Regions from separate parts of the Kocuria sp. KSNUG genome, predicted to be linked through region 2. Evidence: riboswitches for the same ligand, from Rfam matches in the RefSeq annotation. Region 2 holds a riboswitch; each other region holds the start of a gene.
What was found. Region 2 has a riboswitch for thiamine pyrophosphate ahead of AABM36_RS00300 (ECF transporter S component). Riboswitches for the same ligand answer to the same signal wherever they lie in the genome.
Positions count from the first base shown of each region.

Region 1: it holds a riboswitch for thiamine pyrophosphate, as region 2 does, so the genes downstream of both, AABM36_RS08775 (bifunctional hydroxymethylpyrimidine kinase/phosphomethylpyrimidine kinase) here and AABM36_RS00300 (ECF transporter S component) in region 2, are expected to answer to the same signal.
Region 3: it holds a riboswitch for thiamine pyrophosphate, as region 2 does, so the genes downstream of both, thiC (phosphomethylpyrimidine synthase ThiC) here and AABM36_RS00300 (ECF transporter S component) in region 2, are expected to answer to the same signal.
Region 4: it holds a riboswitch for thiamine pyrophosphate, as region 2 does, so the genes downstream of both, AABM36_RS01360 (3-oxoacyl-ACP reductase) here and AABM36_RS00300 (ECF transporter S component) in region 2, are expected to answer to the same signal.

Region 1 covers NZ_CP150981.1:2,007,654-2,011,847, reverse strand. Annotated here, with positions in the region: gene AABM36_RS08780 (Rne/Rng family ribonuclease) at 1-2,063, shown strand, start outside; TPP riboswitch at 2,154-2,247, shown strand; gene AABM36_RS08775 (bifunctional hydroxymethylpyrimidine kinase/phosphomethylpyrimidine kinase) at 2,235-3,776, shown strand; gene rplU (50S ribosomal protein L21) at 4,047-4,194, shown strand, end outside.
Region 2 covers NZ_CP150981.1:65,833-70,026, reverse strand. Annotated here, with positions in the region: gene AABM36_RS00325 (Na+/H+ antiporter subunit D) at 1-155, shown strand, start outside; gene AABM36_RS00320 (Na+/H+ antiporter subunit E) at 152-799, shown strand; gene AABM36_RS00315 (monovalent cation/H+ antiporter complex subunit F) at 796-1,065, shown strand; gene mnhG (monovalent cation/H(+) antiporter subunit G) at 1,062-1,427, shown strand; gene AABM36_RS00305 (DUF4235 domain-containing protein) at 1,557-1,829, shown strand; TPP riboswitch at 2,002-2,108, shown strand; gene AABM36_RS00300 (ECF transporter S component) at 2,167-2,790, shown strand; gene AABM36_RS00295 (ABC transporter ATP-binding protein) at 2,988-4,194, shown strand, end outside.
Region 3 covers NZ_CP150981.1:2,461,654-2,465,847, forward strand. Annotated here, with positions in the region: gene AABM36_RS10760 (flavin-containing monooxygenase) at 1-298, opposite strand, end outside; gene thiC (phosphomethylpyrimidine synthase ThiC) at 577-2,412, opposite strand; TPP riboswitch at 2,409-2,520, opposite strand; gene AABM36_RS10770 (FkbM family methyltransferase) at 2,720-3,616, shown strand; gene AABM36_RS10775 (succinate dehydrogenase cytochrome b subunit) at 3,882-4,194, shown strand, end outside.
Region 4 covers NZ_CP150981.1:298,690-302,883, reverse strand. Annotated here, with positions in the region: gene AABM36_RS01365 (LLM class flavin-dependent oxidoreductase) at 1-869, opposite strand, end outside; gene AABM36_RS01360 (3-oxoacyl-ACP reductase) at 871-1,635, opposite strand; TPP riboswitch at 1,681-1,815, opposite strand; gene AABM36_RS01355 (hypothetical protein) at 2,023-2,316, shown strand; gene AABM36_RS01350 (hypothetical protein) at 2,341-2,562, opposite strand; gene nhaA (Na+/H+ antiporter NhaA) at 2,769-4,163, shown strand.

The DNA of each region.
Region 1 (4,194 bases), 820 kb from region 2:
AGAACGCCCTGAAGCCCGGCAGCACGGTGCTCGTGCAGGTCACCAAGGACCCCGTGGGGCACAAGGGCGCCCGGCTCACCAGCCAGGTGTCCCTGCCGGGGCGCTACCTCGTGTACGTGCCCGGCGGGTCCATGACCGGGATCTCCCGCAAGCTCCCGGACGTGGAGCGCCAGCGGCTCAAGAAGATCCTCAAGGACCGGCTGCCCGAGGGCGCGGGCGTGATCGTGCGCACCGCTGCGGAGGGCGCGTCCGAGACCGAGCTGACCAACGACATCAACCGGCTGCGCTCCCAGTGGGAGCAGATCCAGGAGAAGGCGGGCTCCACCAAGACCCTGGCGCCGGAGCTGCTCTACGCCGAGCCGGACCTCACCATCAAGACGGTCCGCGACGTGTTCAACGAGGACTTCACCGCCATGGTGGTCCAGGGCGAGCAGGCGTGGGACAACATCGAGGCGTACGTGACCTACGTGGCCCCGGACCTGCTGGACCGGCTGCAGCGCTGGACGGAGGACGAGGATCTCTTCGAGCACATGCGCGTGGAGGAGCAGATCCAGAAGGCCCTGGAGCGCAAGGTGTTCCTGCCCTCCGGCGGCTCGCTCGTGATCGACCGCACCGAGGCCATGACCGTGGTGGACGTCAATACCGGCAAGTTCACCGGTTCCGGCGGCAACCTCGAGGAGACCGTCACCAAGAACAACCTCGAGGCCGCCGAGGAGATCGTGCGCCAGCTGCGGCTGCGGGACATCGGCGGGATCATCGTGGTGGACTTCATCGACATGGTCCTGGAGTCCAACCGGGACCTCGTGCTGCGCCGGCTCGTGGAGTGCCTGGGCCGTGACCGCACCAAGCACCAGGTGGCGGAGGTGACCTCCCTGGGTCTCGTGCAGATGACGCGCAAGCGCATGGGCACCGGCCTGCTCGAGGTCTTCTCGGAGCCGTGCGAGGAGTGCGCGGGCCGCGGCGTCGTTGTCCACGACCACCCCCTCAAGGGTCGCTCCACGGCCACCGCGCCGGACCACCGCGGCGGCAACCGCAACGAGCGCAAGCGCTCGCGGCAGAAGCAGAACCAGCCGCAGGACAAGCCCCGGTCCAACAACCGGGGTGGCGCGGACGACCAGCAGCAGGCCCGGGACGAGGCCGCCCGCACGGCGTTCGCGAACATCGCGGCCGCCTCCTCCCACGAGGACGACGACGCCCAGGGCGCCTCCCGCGGCGGAGCCGAGCACAAGGACTCGACCGGCCAGCACGCGGAGCACGGGAACCAGGGCCCGGAGCAGGCGTCCGAGCACGGTTCGGCGGACTCCGAGAGCGGGCGGCGTCGGAAGAAGCGCCGCGGCAAGCGCAGCCGCGGTCGCGGGAACCAGGGCGAGGACACCGCCACCGAGAACGGTGGGAACGGTGCCTCCGAACCCCGCGGCGAGCACGCCGCGGGTGACGCCGGGTCCAGCCTGACGATCCACGGTGAGGTCATCGAGCTCCCCCAGGGGCAGAAGGACGAGCGCGCGGAGCAGGAGGCGCTCACCCTGGACTCGCTCTCCGCGGCCTTCTCGGCCGAGGACTCCGGCGAGGACGCGTCGCAGGACCGCGCCGGGTCCGGTCGCGGCTCCGCACGGCGGGGCGGGGAGGGCTCGAAGGGCCGCGGGGGACGTTCTACGGGCCAGCGCGGCCGGGGTCGCGGCAACGGCGCGGCGTCGTCCGACCCCGAGCAGACCCGGCCCGAGCAGCCCGAGGGCTCCGCGCCGGAGCGGGACGCGCAGAAGCAGGCGCCGTCCGAGAGCGGAGCTGGAGAGCAGGCCCCGTCCGGGCGCGTCACGGCGGCACAGTCCGCCACTGACGCCGCTCCCGCCAAGCGGCGCCGCGGTTCCCGCCGCGCCGTGGCTCCCACGGCCGCACCGGGTGCCGGAAGCGTGGAGACTCGTGAGTACGACGCCGCCGAGCGCTCGGCCACGCGGTTCACCGCCGCGGCAGCGCCCGTGGGCTCGGCCTCCTCGGACGGTCAGCCCACCATCGTGGGTGTGGGCGTGAGCGCCCGGGACATCACGATGACCCCCAAGGGGGACTGAGGCCCCGCGCGGCGCTCCCGGGAGGGCCGCGGGGAGCACCCACCACAGGAGCGCTCGGACTCGTCCGGGCGCTCCTGTGGCATGATCGGGACCACGTGCACGGGGTGCCGCACGGCGGCTGAGAACACACCCGTAGAACCTGATCTAGCTCGTACTAGCGAAGGGAATGTCGTGAACCTCACGCCTTCTGTCCCCGCCCCCCGCGTCCTCTCGATCGCCGGCACGGACCCCACGGGTGGTGCCGGGCACGCCGCAGACCTGAAGTCCATCGCCGCCATGGGCGGCTTCGGGCTGAGCGTGGTCACCGCGGTGGTCGCGCAGAACACGCAGGGCGTGGTGGCCGTCCACACCCCACCCGTGTCCGTGCTGCAGGCGCAGCTGGACGCCGTGGCGCAGGACGTGGAGCTGGATGCCGTGAAGGTCGGGATGCTCGGCTCGGTGGACGTCATCGAGACGGTGGGGGCGTGGCTCGCGGCCCACCGTGTGCCCGTGGTCGTGATCGACCCCGTGATGGTGGCCACCGCCGGCGGGCGGCTGCTCGCATCCGACGCCGAGGACGCACTGCGCGGCATCCTGCACCACGCGGACCTGATCACCCCCAACCTGCCCGAGCTCGCCGTGCTCGCGGAGCGGCCCGTGGCCACCACGTGGGACGAGGCCCTCGAGCAGGGCCGGGCCGTGGCGGAGACGTTCGGCACGCGGGTGCTGGTCAAGGGCGGGCACCTGAGCGGGGAGTCCACCCCGGACGCCCTCGTGGTCCCGGGCCGGACCGATCCCGTGGCCCAGTACTCGGGGACGAGGGTGGCCACGCGCAACACCCACGGCACCGGGTGCTCGCTGTCGTCCGCGGTGGCCACGGTCGTGGCGCGCACGGGGGACTGGGCACAGGGCATCGACACCGCCCGCCGCTGGCTGCGCGGTGCGCTGCGTGCGGCGGACTCCCTGCACGTGGGCCACGGCAACGGCCCGGTCCACCACTTCCACCACGTCCAGGACCTCGTCACGGACCCCGCCTTCGTGGCCGCGGCGTCGTGCGGGGACACCGAGGAGCCCGGCAGCCGCTTCACCGACGAGCTCTGGGAGGCGAGCGCGCCGATCCGCGAGCGGATCGCGGTCCTGCCCTTCGTGGTGGGGCTGGGGGACGGCACGCTGGAGCGGGACGAGTTCGAGCGCTACCTGGACCAGGACATGCAGTACCTGGACGCCTACTCGCGGGCCCTCGCGCTGCTCGCGGCGGCGGCACCCGAGGAGAGCACCCGGGAGTTCTTCGCCACGGCGGCGGCCGCCGTGGTCACGGGGGAGTCCGCACTGCACCGCGCGCGGCTGGACGGGCGCGCCCCGCAACCGCCCTCCGGGACCACGAGCGCGTACGCGGACTTCCTGCTCGCCCGCACGGGGCAGGACGGGTTCGCGGTGGGTGCCGCCGCGGTCCTGCCCTGCTACTGGCTCTACGCGCACGTGGGGGCGGCGCTCACGGCGCGGGCACGCCGCACGGGGCTGCAGGGGCATCCGTACGCGGACTGGCTCGAGACCTACGACGACCCGCAGTTCCACGCCGCCACGGAGGTGGCCCGTGCCGCCGTGGACCGCGCCGCCGAGCAGGCGGACACCGCCACGCGCGAGGCCATGCGCCGCGCGTTCCTGCGCGCGTGCCACCTGGAGCTCGAGTTCTTCGCACAGACCTCGGCCGCCACCGCACGCCAGGAGGGCTGATCCCGCACGGCGGAGAGCCCGCGAGTGGCGTGACTTCCGGGGATCGGGTAGTCTGGACTGTCGGTGCCGGACACCGGTGTGCGCATAGTCGTTTTCATGCGCCCGGACTCGGCACACTCGGGTGAACTTCCTGTTCTCGGTGCGACAGCCACGCAGAGAGCGGGTCGGTCACAGACCACCGCGGCGTGATGTCTCGACATTCGCAGTCCGGCAGGAGCCCACCCGACCTTTACACGCAGTCCATAGATGTCGAGAGAAGTGAGTTCCCAAGTGGTGTACGCGATTGTCCGCGCAGGCGGCCGCCAGGAGAAGGTTTCCGTCGGAGACCTCGTGACCCTTGACCGCGTCGCCGGCGAGGCAGGCAGCACCGTAGAGCTTCCTGCGCTGCTGCTGGTCGATGGGGACAAGGTCACCTCCG
Region 2 (4,194 bases):
CTCTCGTGGTGGTGGGGGTCGCGCTCACGGTCTTCGCGGGTCCGCTGTTCGACCTTGCGGGCAGCGCCGCGGACAACCTGGTGCACCCGGACCGCTACGTCGACGCCGTGCTGGCCCCCGTGGGCGAGGGCGGCGTGAGCGAGGAGGCACCATGAGCACGTCCGCCGTCCGGCGCCAGGCCCGCAACTCCCTGCGGGCCGAGCTGCCGCTGATCCTGTGGCTCGTGGTGGTGTGGGGAGCACTGTGGGGCGACTGGAGCCCCGGCAACCTCATCTTCGGGCTGCTGCTGGCCCTGCTGGTCACACGCACACTGGTGCTGCCCCCGGTCCGGCTGTCCGGTCGCTTCAACGTGCTGCACTTCGCCCTGTTCGTGGTCACGTTCGTGTGGCAGGTGGCCAGGGCCAGCATCCACGTGTTCCGGGTGGCGCTCGTGCAGGGACCGCGCGTGCACAACGCGGTGCTGCGGGTGCCGCTGCGGCAGAACAACGATCTGCTGATGACCGCCGTGGGGCACACCATGGCGCTGATCCCGGGGTCGCTCGTGGTCGAGGTGGACCGGGGGAACGGCATCCTCTACTTCCACGTGCTGGACATCGCCACGCCGGAGCAGGCCGAGGCGTTCCGCCGTTCGGTGCTGGACATCGAGGCGGCCTGGATCCGGATCATGGGCTCGCGGGAGGACCTGGCACTGCTGCCGGTCAAGGGGGACCCGGACCGCACGGAGGCCACGGGAGCCGTCGAGTCCCCCACCGAAGACATGGACGAGGCCGGGAGCGGGCCCGGAGAGGAGCGGTCATGACCCTGTTCGACGTCGCCGTGTGGGTGTGCGGCGTGATCCTCGCGCTCGCCGCCGCGGGCACCATCTACCGCCTGGCCAAGGGGCCGTCCCTGCTGGACCGGGTGATCGCCACGGACGTGCTCCTGGCCATCGTGGGCGCCGCGCTGGCCGTGGAGATGGTGTACCACCGCCACACGGACAACCTGGTGCTGCTCGTGATCGTCTCCCTCGTGGGATTCCTGGGCTCGGTCACGGTGGCGCGCAACGTGGGGCTGGACCGCTCATGAACTGGCACACGGTGACGGACGTGGCGGCAGTGGTGTGCCTGGTCGCGGGGACGTTCATGTCGCTCGCGGCCGCGGTGGGCCTCGTGCGCTTCCCCGATCTGCTCTCCCGCATGCACGCGGGCACCAAGCCCCAGGTCTTCGGGCTGCTCCTGCTGCTCACCGCGCTCGCGCTCGCCAGCGGGGAGCCCCGGATGATTCCCCTGCTGGTCCTCGCGTGGATCTTCCAGCTGCTGACGGTCCCGGTCTCCGCGCACATGGTGGGCCGTGCGGCCTACCGGTCCAAGCACCTGCACGAGGAGAACCTCGTGGCGGACGAGCTGCGCGACGTCGTGGCCCGGGCCGGCGAGGACCGCCCCGACTGACGACACACGGAGCGGCGCCACCCGGGCAGGTGGCGCCACCCCGGCGCACGGGTTCGTATGCTGGGGTGGGAGCACGACGCCGTCGGCCACCACGCGCCGGCGGCACTTTCGAGAACCGAGGAGATTCCCATGAACAAGGCGATGGACATTTTCGGCACGGTGGCCTCCCTGGGCGGCGTGGCCGTGGCCAACAAGGCCATGACCGTGGCGTGGAAGCAGATCACGGGCAACGAGCCCCCCGCCAAGAACCCGGACGAGGACGAGGCCTGGCGCGACATCATCATCTGGGCCGTGATCACCGGTGTGGTGGCCACGGTCATCAAGGTGGGCATCTCCCGCCAGGTGGCCAAGATGCAGTCCGACGACAACGACTCCACGAAGTCCTCGCAGGCCGAGATCTGAGTCCTGCTCCGGCGGCACTCCCGCTGCTGAGGGTCATGCGCCACGCGGTGCGCCCTCACGGCGGGAGTGTGCCGGGACCGGGGTGCGGCGCACGGCGTTCACCTCTCACCACGGCGGTCGGCCGGGGCGCTCCAGGCGCCCCGGCCGACCGCCGTGGTGGTCTAGACTGGTGGCTCAACGACAGGGGAGCGCCACCGCGGCGCTGAGAGTGCGCGTGAGCGCAGACCCTCGAACCTGATCCGGTTCATACCGGCGCTAGGGAGTCGAGCATCTCAAGAGCCCGTCCGCCACGGTGCGCGGGGCTCTTCCCCTCCTGGAACCTTCAGGAGGAATTCCCATGACACAGCTCAGCAGCACCCCCACCGGAACCGCACGGGGCACCGCCCGCCCACAGTCCTGGCGGGTCGTGGACATCGTGGTGGCGGCGGTTCTGGCCGCCGCGTGCGCGGTGATCTTCTGGATGTGGTCCAACCTGCTGTACCCCGTGGTCGCCACGGCCTCGGTGGCGTATCCGCCCTCGGCGGGGCTGATCTCGGGCGGCTGGCTCGTGGCGGGCACCCTGGGGGCGCTCATCATCCGCAAGCCCGGCGCGGCCCTGTTCTGCGAGCTGCTCGCGGCAGTGCTGGAGGGCTTCCTGGGAACCCACTTCGGGTGGACCGTGGTGATCTCCGGGCTCATCCAGGGCCTCGGCGTGGAGCTCGTGTTCCTCCTGACCGGCTACCGACGCTTCGGCCTGGCCGTGGCCACGGCGGCCGGTGCGCTCTCGGGACTGTTCCTCGGGGTGAGCGAGAACATCATGTACAACTACGAGTGGGCCCTGGACCAGAAGGTCGTCTACGCCGCGCTCACCACTCTTTCCGGCGCGGTGATCGCCGGCGCCCTGATGTGGCTCGTGGTGCGGGCGCTGCAGGCCACCGGGGTGCTCGGGGCGCTGGCCTCCGGCGCCACGCGCCGTCGATGACGGAACCGACGGCACCCGGGGACACCACGGAACCCAGGGACTCCGCAGAACCGGTGGACGCGGCGGAATCCGGGAGACCGGCGACATCTGCGGGACCGGCGCGATCTGGAGGGTTGGCGGAACCTGCAGGACCGGAGAAATCTGCAGGGGCGGCGGAACCCGCCGTCGCGGCGGGGCCTGGCGACCGGACGGAGCCGGTGCCCGCGGGCGCGGCCGTCCGGCTCGAGCGGTTCGGGTGGCACTACCCCGGCCGTCAGGACCCGAGCCTGCGTGACGTCACCGCCGTGATCGAACCGGGGGAGCGCGTGCTGCTGCTGGGGCCCTCCGGTGCCGGGAAGTCCACGCTGCTGCAGGCCCTCGCGGGCGTGGAGCAGGACCCGGACGGGCAGTCCCGCTCGGGTGGGTTGAGCGTGGACGGGACGGACCCGCGGGACGCGCGCGGCGCCGTGGGCTTCATGCACCAGGACCCCGAGACCCAGGTGATCCTCTCCCGCGTGGGGGACGACGTCGCGTTCGGGCTGGAGAACATCTCGGTGCCCCCCGATCAGATCTGGCCCCGTGTGGACGAGGCGCTCGCGCGGGTGGGGCTGACGCTGCCCCTCGCGCACTCCACCACCGCGCTGTCCGGCGGGCAGAAGCAGCGCCTCGCGCTCGCGGGCGTCATGGCCATGCGGCCCCGGCTGCTGCTGCTGGACGAGCCCACCGCGAGTGTGGACCAGGAGGGCGCGGAGCAGCTGTGCCGGGCCGTCTCCGAGGCGGTGTCGCAGGACGGCATCACGCTCGTGGTCGTGGAGCACCGGGTGGCCCTGTGGGAACCCGTGGTGGACCGGGTGATCGTGCTGGACGAGCACGGCCGGGTGGCCTTCGACGGCCCCACCCGCGAGACCCTCCACGACGCCCGCCACCTGCTCCAGGAGCAGGGCACGTGGGTGCCCGGGTGGGTTCCGACCACGCGCGCCCCCGCCCCGGCGGACACCCGCGGCCAGGACGCCGGGCAGGTGCTGCTGAGCGCCCGGGACCTCGCCGTCTCCCGCGTGCAGCCGGCGCGGCGCGAGATCGCACGCCGGCGGCGTCGTGCCCGGAAGGCCTGGCGGCGCGGCGTGGATCCGGCGGTGGACCCCCTGGACGGCTGGGACGCGCCCGTGGCCGCCGAGGGCATCAGCCTGGACGTCCGTGCCGGCCGTGCGCTCGCCGTGACCGGCGTGAACGGGGCGGGCAAGTCCACCCTGGCGCTGACACTGGCCGGTCTGCTCGTCCCCGTGCGCGGCACGGTGCGGGCTTCCGCGGCCCTCGCGGACGGCGCGCCGCAGGACCCCTCGCTGTGGGACGGCGGGGAGCTGATCTCGCGCGTGGGCACGGTCTTCCAGCACCCCGAGCACCAGTTCCTGCGCCCCACCGTGCGCG
Region 3 (4,194 bases), 360 kb from region 2:
ATTCGATGATCCGGAAGTCGGTCACCTCGTTCTGCATGAGGTAGGCGCCCGCGGTGAGACCGCCGAATCCCCCTCCGAGAACCAGCACATCGAGTTCCTCGGTCACTGGCTCACGCGCTATCGGCTCTGAGAAGGGATCATCGTCCGAGATCTCCAACACATCGTTCAGGCCCTGAAACTGCTCCAGCGGATCCGTTCGCAGGCGGCCCTGCCTTTCGCGCTGCAATCGATCACGGATCTCTTGCGGGTCAAAAGTGAGATCCACCGGAATGTTCGATTCGGGAAGCGTGAATGACATGGGAGCTCCTACCTCAGATGGGGCACGCGTCAGCGGTGCCGCGGCGGCCGCGCACAACCTGTGGCCGACCCGTGATCCGAGGGTAGGTAGGCAGGGTGATCTGCACAACAGGCATCCCAGTATTTGGCGGGCGTCATGACCCGCCGGCGAGGAGGGGGCCCGCGCCTCGGCGCGCGCTCACGGACGGTGCACAACGATCAGAAGACCGCTGTCCGGCACCACGAGCGCACCCCGCGGCTGGCCCGTCACACATCTCGGAGGCATCGACTCCCGTGAAATCAGGGATGCACCGGCTCCTCGCCCCGGACCGTGGGCTCCGGCAGGTACACCTGTCCCCCGGCGGCGAGGAACTCCTGGCTCTTGCGCTGCATCCCGGCAATCGCGGCCTGGTTCTCCGCGCTGCCGTAGGTGTCCCGGATGTCCTGGGAGATGCGCATGGAACAGAACTTGGGCCCGCACATCGAGCAGAAGTGCGCGGTCTTGGCGGGCTCGGCCGGCAGGGTCTCGTCGTGGTACTCCTGCGCCGTCACCGGGTCCAGGCCCAGCCCGAACTGGTCCCGCCAGCGGAACTCGAAGCGCGCCTTGGACAGCGCATCGTCGCGTTCCGTGGCGCCGGGGTGGCCCTTGGCGATGTCCGCGGCGTGCGCGGCGATCTTGTAAGTGATCACCCCGGTCTTCACGTCGTCCCGGTTGGGCAGTCCCAGGTGCTCCTTGGGGGTCACGTAGCAGAGCATCGCGGTGCCGTAGCGGGCGATCTCCGTGGCGCCGATCGCCGAGGTGATGTGGTCGTAGCCCGGCGCGATGTCCGTGGCGAGCGGGCCCAGGGTGTAGAACGGGGCGCCGTCGCACAGCTCCTGCTGGCGCTCCACGTTCTCGCGGATCTTGTGCAGCGGAATGTGCCCGGGGCCCTCCACCATCACCTGCACATCGTGCTCCCACGCGCGCTTGGTCAGCTCGGCGAGGGTGTCCAGCTCGGCGAACTGGGCGGCGTCGTTGGCGTCCGCGATGGAGCCCGGGCGCAGGCCGTCGCCCAGGGAGAACGCGACGTCGTACTGCGCGAAGATCTCGCACAGCTCGTCGAAGTGCGTGTAGAGGAAGTTCTCCTCGTGGTGGGCCAGGCACCAGCCGGCCATGATCGACCCGCCGCGCGAGACGATGCCGGTGACGCGCTCGGCGGTGAGCGGCACGTAGCGCAGCAGCACGCCCGCGTGGACGGTCATGTAGTCCACGCCCTGCTCGCACTGCTCGATCACGGTGTCCCGGTAGATCTCCCACGTGAGCGCATTCGCGTCCCCGTCCACCTTCTCGAGCGCCTGGTAGATGGGCACCGTGCCGATGGGGATGGGTGAGTTGCGCAGGATCCACTCGCGGGTGGTGTGGATGTCGTTGCCCGTGGAGAGGTCCATGAGCGTGTCCGCGCCCCACTTGGCGGCCCACTCCAGCTTGGCCACCTCTTCGCTGATGGAGCTGGTCACCGCCGAGTTGCCGATGTTCGCGTTCACCTTCACCAGGAACTTGCGCCCGATGATCATCGGCTCGGACTCCGGGTGGTTCACGTTCAGCGGGATCACCGCACGCCCGGCGGCCACTTCCTCCCGCACGAGCTCCACGTCGCACTGCTCCCGCAGCGCCACGAAACGCATCTCCGGGGTCACGACGCCGCGGCGCGCGTAGTGCATCTGGGTCACCGTCTTGCCGGGCCGGGCCCGCCGGGGTTCCGGCTTCCTCCCCCGCCACTGCTGGGACGGTGCACCGCGGCGCACGGCGCCGCGGCCGTCGTCCTCGAGCTTGCGGCCGCGGGCCTGGTGGACCTCGGTGTCCTCACGGGCCTCGATCCACTCGGCGCGCCAGGGCTCCAGCCCCTCCTCCGGGACACTGCCCGGGCCCATGGTGCGGTACACCCGAAACGGTTCGTTGGGGGTGCCGTCCGGAGCGTCCAGCTGGTGGATCTCCGTGACGGGCACACGGATGCCGTGCTCCCCGTCCTCCACCCAGCTGAGGCGGTGGGACTCGTGCTGCTCGGACTGCTGGACGGGGTTCTCCCCGGTGCGGTTCTGGGCGCCCTCCTGCGTGGAGGTCTCAGGGGCAGATGTGCTGGGGGTGTGCGAAGGCAAGGCCGTTCCTCACTTCCTACGCCGGTACGAGCCGGTTCAGGTTCGACGGTCCCGGGCAGCACTGGCCCGATCTCAGCCCCCGCGTCTGGGGCTCCCGTGTGGACGGTCACATGTCTAGCACACATCCGGCGGTGAGAGGGCGACCCCGCAGCATTCCCTTGGCTGGCCTCTTGCCGCCGTGATCGCGGCCCGTCCACGGCGCCGCCACGCCCGTGGCAGTATCGTGGCGCGCGAGGCGGGTCGTGCGGTCCTGATCGCGCCGTCCTGCCCGTGCCTCAGCATCCCCCTGACCAAAGGCTTGTCCCCCATGGCCCTGACCGTCCGCAAGAAGCGCTTCATCGGGCGCATGATCGGGCACGCCACCAACCCGGTGCGGGTGCACTGGCGGACCTGGCGCCGTCAGGAGCAGCGTCACACCATCGGTGGCGTGGAGATCGTGCTGCCACCGGAGCACAACCTCCCCTATTACCAGCGCCGGGATCCCACGTACGACGCGTACGCCATCGACCTGCTCGCCCGGCTCGCGGCCGGGAACCGGCACGTCACGGTCATCGACGTGGGAGCGAACGTGGGAGACACCGCGGCCGCCGTCCTCGCCTCGGACCCACGGAGCTCGGTGATCAGCGTCGAAGGTGATCCAATGTTCCTCGGCTACCTGGCCCGCAACCTGGCTGCGCACGCCGAGCGCGCCACCGTGGTGGAGGGGTTCGTGGGACCGGTGGGCACGCGGGTGTCCTTCAGCCGCGCCGGCTCCACGGGCGGGTTCCAGCCGGAGGAGGGCGCCGGCGGGCACGCCGTCGAGGACTGGGTCTCCCCCGCATCGCTGCTGGCCATGCCCGCCCCCGAGGACCTGGTGGTGTGGAAGAGCGACATCGACGGCTTCGACATCCACGTGTTGGTGCACCACTGGGACGCCATCGACTCCCGCTGCGACGTCCTGTGGTTCGAGTACGACTCACCGCGCACCCTGGGTGACCGCGCCGACGACGAGCGCCTGATCCGGGCCCTGGCTGCGAGCGGTCGCACGCTTCTCGTCCACGACAACCTGGGCCGCCGCATGGTGCAGCTGCCGCCCGGTGACAGCACTGGGCTGCGCACGCTCTCCCGCTGGCTGCACGAGCAGGTGGACGGTCACGTGGTGGTTCCATACCTCGACGTGTGGGCCCTGTCCCCTGAAGCGGTTCAGCTTCTCCAGTGCGACTGAATCGACGACCGAAAACGATCCCGAGAATTGCTCAGACTGCTGATAAACAGGCGCAGTGCACTGACCATTGACGCGTCGACAATTACGCGGGAAATACGCTGACCCGCCCGCCCCATTCGCCGTCTTTCGCAGCTCCCAGGAGTAGCGTGAAACACGTACCTGACGACTTCAAAGACTGCGGTTCAGGCACTGACGAGGGGCGATCATGACGGCAACTGTGCACCGAGACCACCGGACATCTTCCACACCGGGCAGACGCCTGCCGGTGTCGAACTTCGCGGCGAAAACCACGATGGCCGTCACCGGGCTCATTTTCGTGGGATTCGTGTTCGTCCACATGTACGGCAACCTGCACATCTACCGCGGGCAGGAAGAATTTGACCACTACGCGCACTGGCTGCGCGAGATCGCCATGCCGCTACTGCCCTACGAGGGCATGCTCTGGATCCTGCGGGTGGTCCTGCTGATCAGCCTGGCACTGCACCTCGGGTGCGGCCTGCTGCTGTGGACCCGCGCCCGCCGCGCCCGGGGCAAGTTCCGGCGCTCCGGCCTGACCCGCGGTGAGGCCTGGATGGCCC
Region 4 (4,194 bases), 230 kb from region 2:
TCCTGGGCGGCGGGGAGGTCGTAGGCCACGGCGTAGATCCCCTCCGCGAAGTCCCCGGCCAGGGCCTTGCCGGGCCCGGACGCGCCGGCCTGGAACAGCACCGGCTCGCCCTGCGGGGAGCGCGGGACCGTGAGGGGTCCGTCCACCAGGAAGTGTCGGCCCTCGTGGTCCAGGCGGTGGACCTTGGAGGGGTCCGCCCACCGGCCCTCGGGGTCTGCGGTGACGGCGTCCTCGTCCCAGCTGGCCCACAGGGCGCGGGCCACCTCCACGAACTCGCGGGCGCGCTCGTAGCGCTCGTCCTTGGGCGGCATGGCCCGGTAGCCGTGGTTGCGGGCCTCGGCGTCCCACATGGAGGTCACCACGTTCCAGCCCGCCCGGCCGCCCGAGATGTGGTCCAGGGACGCGAGCATCCGGGCCGCGTGGAACGGGGTGAAGAACGTGGAGGACACCGTGCACACCAGGCCGATGCGTTCGGTGGCCCGCGCCATCGCGGACAGTGCGGTCAGCGGTTCGAGGGACCAGTGGGGTCCGCCGGAGACGTCGCCCACGCTGTGGCCGTCCGCGAAGAACACGGCGTCGAACAGGCCGCGCTCGGCGGTCCGCGCGAGCTCCTCGTAGTAGCTGATGTCCGTGAGGCGGTGCACCGAGGAGTTCGGGGCGCGCCACGCCGCCTGGTGGTGGCCGGTGCCGTAGAGGAACGCGTTGAGGTGGAGGCGGCGGGCCGGTGCCTTCGTGGGCGACGACGCCGCAGCCACCGTCCGCGGCGTCGGCTCGGCTTCGGGGGCGGGTGCCGACGCCGTGCCCCCGGCAGGTGCCGTGCGCTCGGGAGCGGGCCGGGCGGCGTCGTCGTGCGCGGAGGGGGCGGCCATGTCAGTCCATCACCAGCCCGCCGTCGACCACGAGGTTCTGGCCGGTGACCCCGCGGGACCAGTCCGAGGCGAAGAACAGGGCGGTGTCCGCGAACTCCTCCGGGGTGGTCACGCGGCCCAGGGGAGTGCCGGCGGCGATGAAGTCGAAGACCTCGTCCGGGGTGGCGGCGCTCGCGTCCGTGGTGCGCAGCAGGCCGCCGGAGATCATGTTGACGGTGATGCCCTGCGGGCCCAGGTCCTTGGCGGCGGTGCGGGTGAGGGAGAGCAGGGCGGCCTTCGCGGCGGTGTAGTCGTGGTAGGGGACCACGGGGTTCTGGAAGAGGTTGGTGCCGATGTTGATGATGCGGCCCTCACCGGCCTCCGCCATGCCCGGGGTGACCGCGTGCATCACATTGAGGGCCCCGATCACGGCGCCCTGGAACTGCTGCGTGAGGTTCTCCGCGGTCAGGTTCTCCAGGGTGGGGCGGGCGTCCCCGTTGAAGCTGAAGTCCACCAGGGCGTTGTTCACCGCCACCGTGATCGGCGCGCCGAAGTGCTCCCGGGCCCGGGAGACCATGTCCCGCACCTGCTGCGCGTCGGTCACGTCCGCCTGGACGGCCAGGGCGCGGTCCTCGCCGAGCTCCGCGACCAGGGCCCGGGCGCGGTCCTCGCTCGCGTGGTAGTTGGCGACGACGCGCGCCCCCTCGCGCGCGAACGCCCGGCTGAGGTGCTCCCCCAGCCCGCGGGCTCCGCCGGTGACCAGGACGATGGTGTTCTCGATCCGCATGCTCACTCCTGTGGCTCACGGCGAAGAAAGCGGTGCGCCACCTGCGCGGTGCGACCGTGACATCCCTTCGCCAGTACTAACTGGACAGGTTCGACGGGTGTCATCTCAGCCGCTTTGACTTCCCCATCTGTGTGCCCGGTGGGCTGAGAGGGAAGGGTGGCGGCACCCCGTGTCACTGGTGGTCAGTGTAGCCAGGGAGCTCTGGCGAGGATCAAGGGGGTGGGTTGACCGGGGAAGGACGGGGCCGCAGGGAACCCTGATAGAAAAGTGGTGGGACCGATTGACCGGTGCTGTGCGCGGCGCTCGGCGGCGGCGCACGGCAACCAGAACGGAGACGGGCGAATGTCAGATCGAACAGGCGCTTCACGGGCGAGGAACGTCGGATGGGTGCTGTGGCTCGCCGCGTTGCTCGTCTGGATCGCGGGACTCGTGGCCGAGCGACTCCTGTACTCCGGATCCCTGTCCTGTGAACTGGGCGACGGAAGCTCGATCTACGGTGAGGCGGGGTGGAGCTGGGTGCCACTGGGCCACATGTGCACCTGGGAGAACGTGGGCGGCGTGACGATCGTGGACGAGCCGTCCATGATGACTCTCGTTCCGGCGCTGGTCCTGCTCCTGTGGGGAATCAGTCTGGTGATAGCTCGTGCTTCCAAGCCACAACCGCGCCGCAGTCCGGAGTAGCCGGTCTTGCCGGTGGCGGCTCGGTCAGGACAGGCCGTTGCTCGCGGGGCGGCGCGCCTCGCGACGCCGATCAGCCTCGATTTCCGCACGCCGTTCCTTCACCGCCTTGGAGAAGAAAATGACGGCGAATAGCAGTTCCATGGTCATGAGCAGCCATGATTCCCGCGCTCCGACGAAGGTGATCACGAAGAGGGCCGCCATCACGGAACCCTGAATCAGGCAGCCCGTGGATTTCCGTTTCAACATGCCCCCACCGTAGGCAGATGCTCGTGAGAACGCCTCGTCTCCCGGGCTGCCGCGACGGAAAAGCCGAACGGAGTGCTGGGCGGCTCCTGTCCGGCAGCCGCCCCGAGTGCGCCACGCAAAACCGCCCTGCTACCCTTGATGGCTGGTGTGCCGGGAAGTCTGGTCGGCGGAAACAAGCGTGATGCCCGTCGACACTGGAGTACTCCATGCCCCTGCACCACACGACCACCCCTGCCCTCCGTGAGCCCGGATCCCCGGAGCCCGTGGCGCAGGAAGAGTCCACCGGCTTCGTCTCGGAGCCCGGTTTCTTCAACCATCCTGAGCCCCCGTGCGAGCCCGACCACCCCTCGGGTGGCGTCTTCTCCCGCCTGCAGGACGTCCTGCGCCGCGAGACTGTGGCCGGCATCCTCCTCGTGGTTGCCGCCGTCATCGCCATCGTCTGGGCCAACTCGCCCTTCGCGGAGAGTTACTTCGCCCTGCGTGACCTCAAGGTGGGCTACGAGCCGTGGCACCTGAACCTCAGCCTCGGCGCCTGGGCCGCGGACGGGCTGCTCGCCATCTTCTTCTTCCTCGTGGGTCTGGAGCTCAAACGCGAGTTCGTCGCGGGTGACCTGCGGGACCTCAGCAAGGCGGCGGTGCCGATCGCGGCGGCCGTGGGCGGCGTCGTGGTCCCCGCGCTGATCTACGCGGCCGTGAACGCCACGAACCCCGAGACCCTGGGCGGCTGGGCGATTCCCACCGCCACGGACATCGCCTTCGCCGTGGCGGTGCTCGCGATCGTGGGCTCGCACCTGCCCAGCGCGCTCCGCCTGTTCCTGCTGACCCTGGCGGTGGTGGACGACCTGCTGGCCATCACGATCATCGCGATCTTCTACACCGACGAGGTGCACGTGCTCCCGCTGCTCCTCGCGCTCGTCCCGCTGGCCGCGTTCGGGCTGCTGGCGCACCGCTTCCCCCGCTTCTTCGCGCACCGCACGTGGGCCGCGTGGGTGATCCTGGTGCCGCTGGCCGTGGTCACGTGGGCCCTGGTCCACGAGGCCGGGATCCACGCCACGGTCGCGGGCGTGCTGCTCGGTTTCGCCGTTCCCGTCATGGGGGCCAAGGCGTCCGGGGAGCCCGTGGAGCTCGCCGAGCACCTGGAGCACCGCGTCCGGCCCCTGTCCGCCGGGTTCGCGGTGCCGGTCTTCGCGTTCTTCTCCGCGGGCGTCGCAGTGGGCGGCTGGGACGGATTGACGACGGCGCTCGCCGCCCCCGTCACGCTCGGCATCATCGCGGGCCTCGTCCTGGGCAAGCCGCTGGGCATCATTGCCGCCACGTGGCTCACCACCGTGCTCACCGGGCGGAAGCTGGACCCGTCCTACAAGTGGATCGACCTGGTGGGGATCGCGCTGCTGGCCGGGATCGGGTTCACGGTGTCCCTGCTGATCGCGGAGCTCAGCTTCGACCCGTCCGCGGCCGCCGGGGACCAGGCCAAGGTGGCCGTACTGACCGCGTCGGTGCTGGCAGCGGTGCTGGCCGGTGGTTTGCTGGCGGTCCGCAACCGCCACTACCGGGTGGGTGCGGTTGCTGCCGGATCAGGGAACACCGCGTCCCACGCATAGCAGTGGGGGGCTGGTCCTCCGTCGCCGGGCA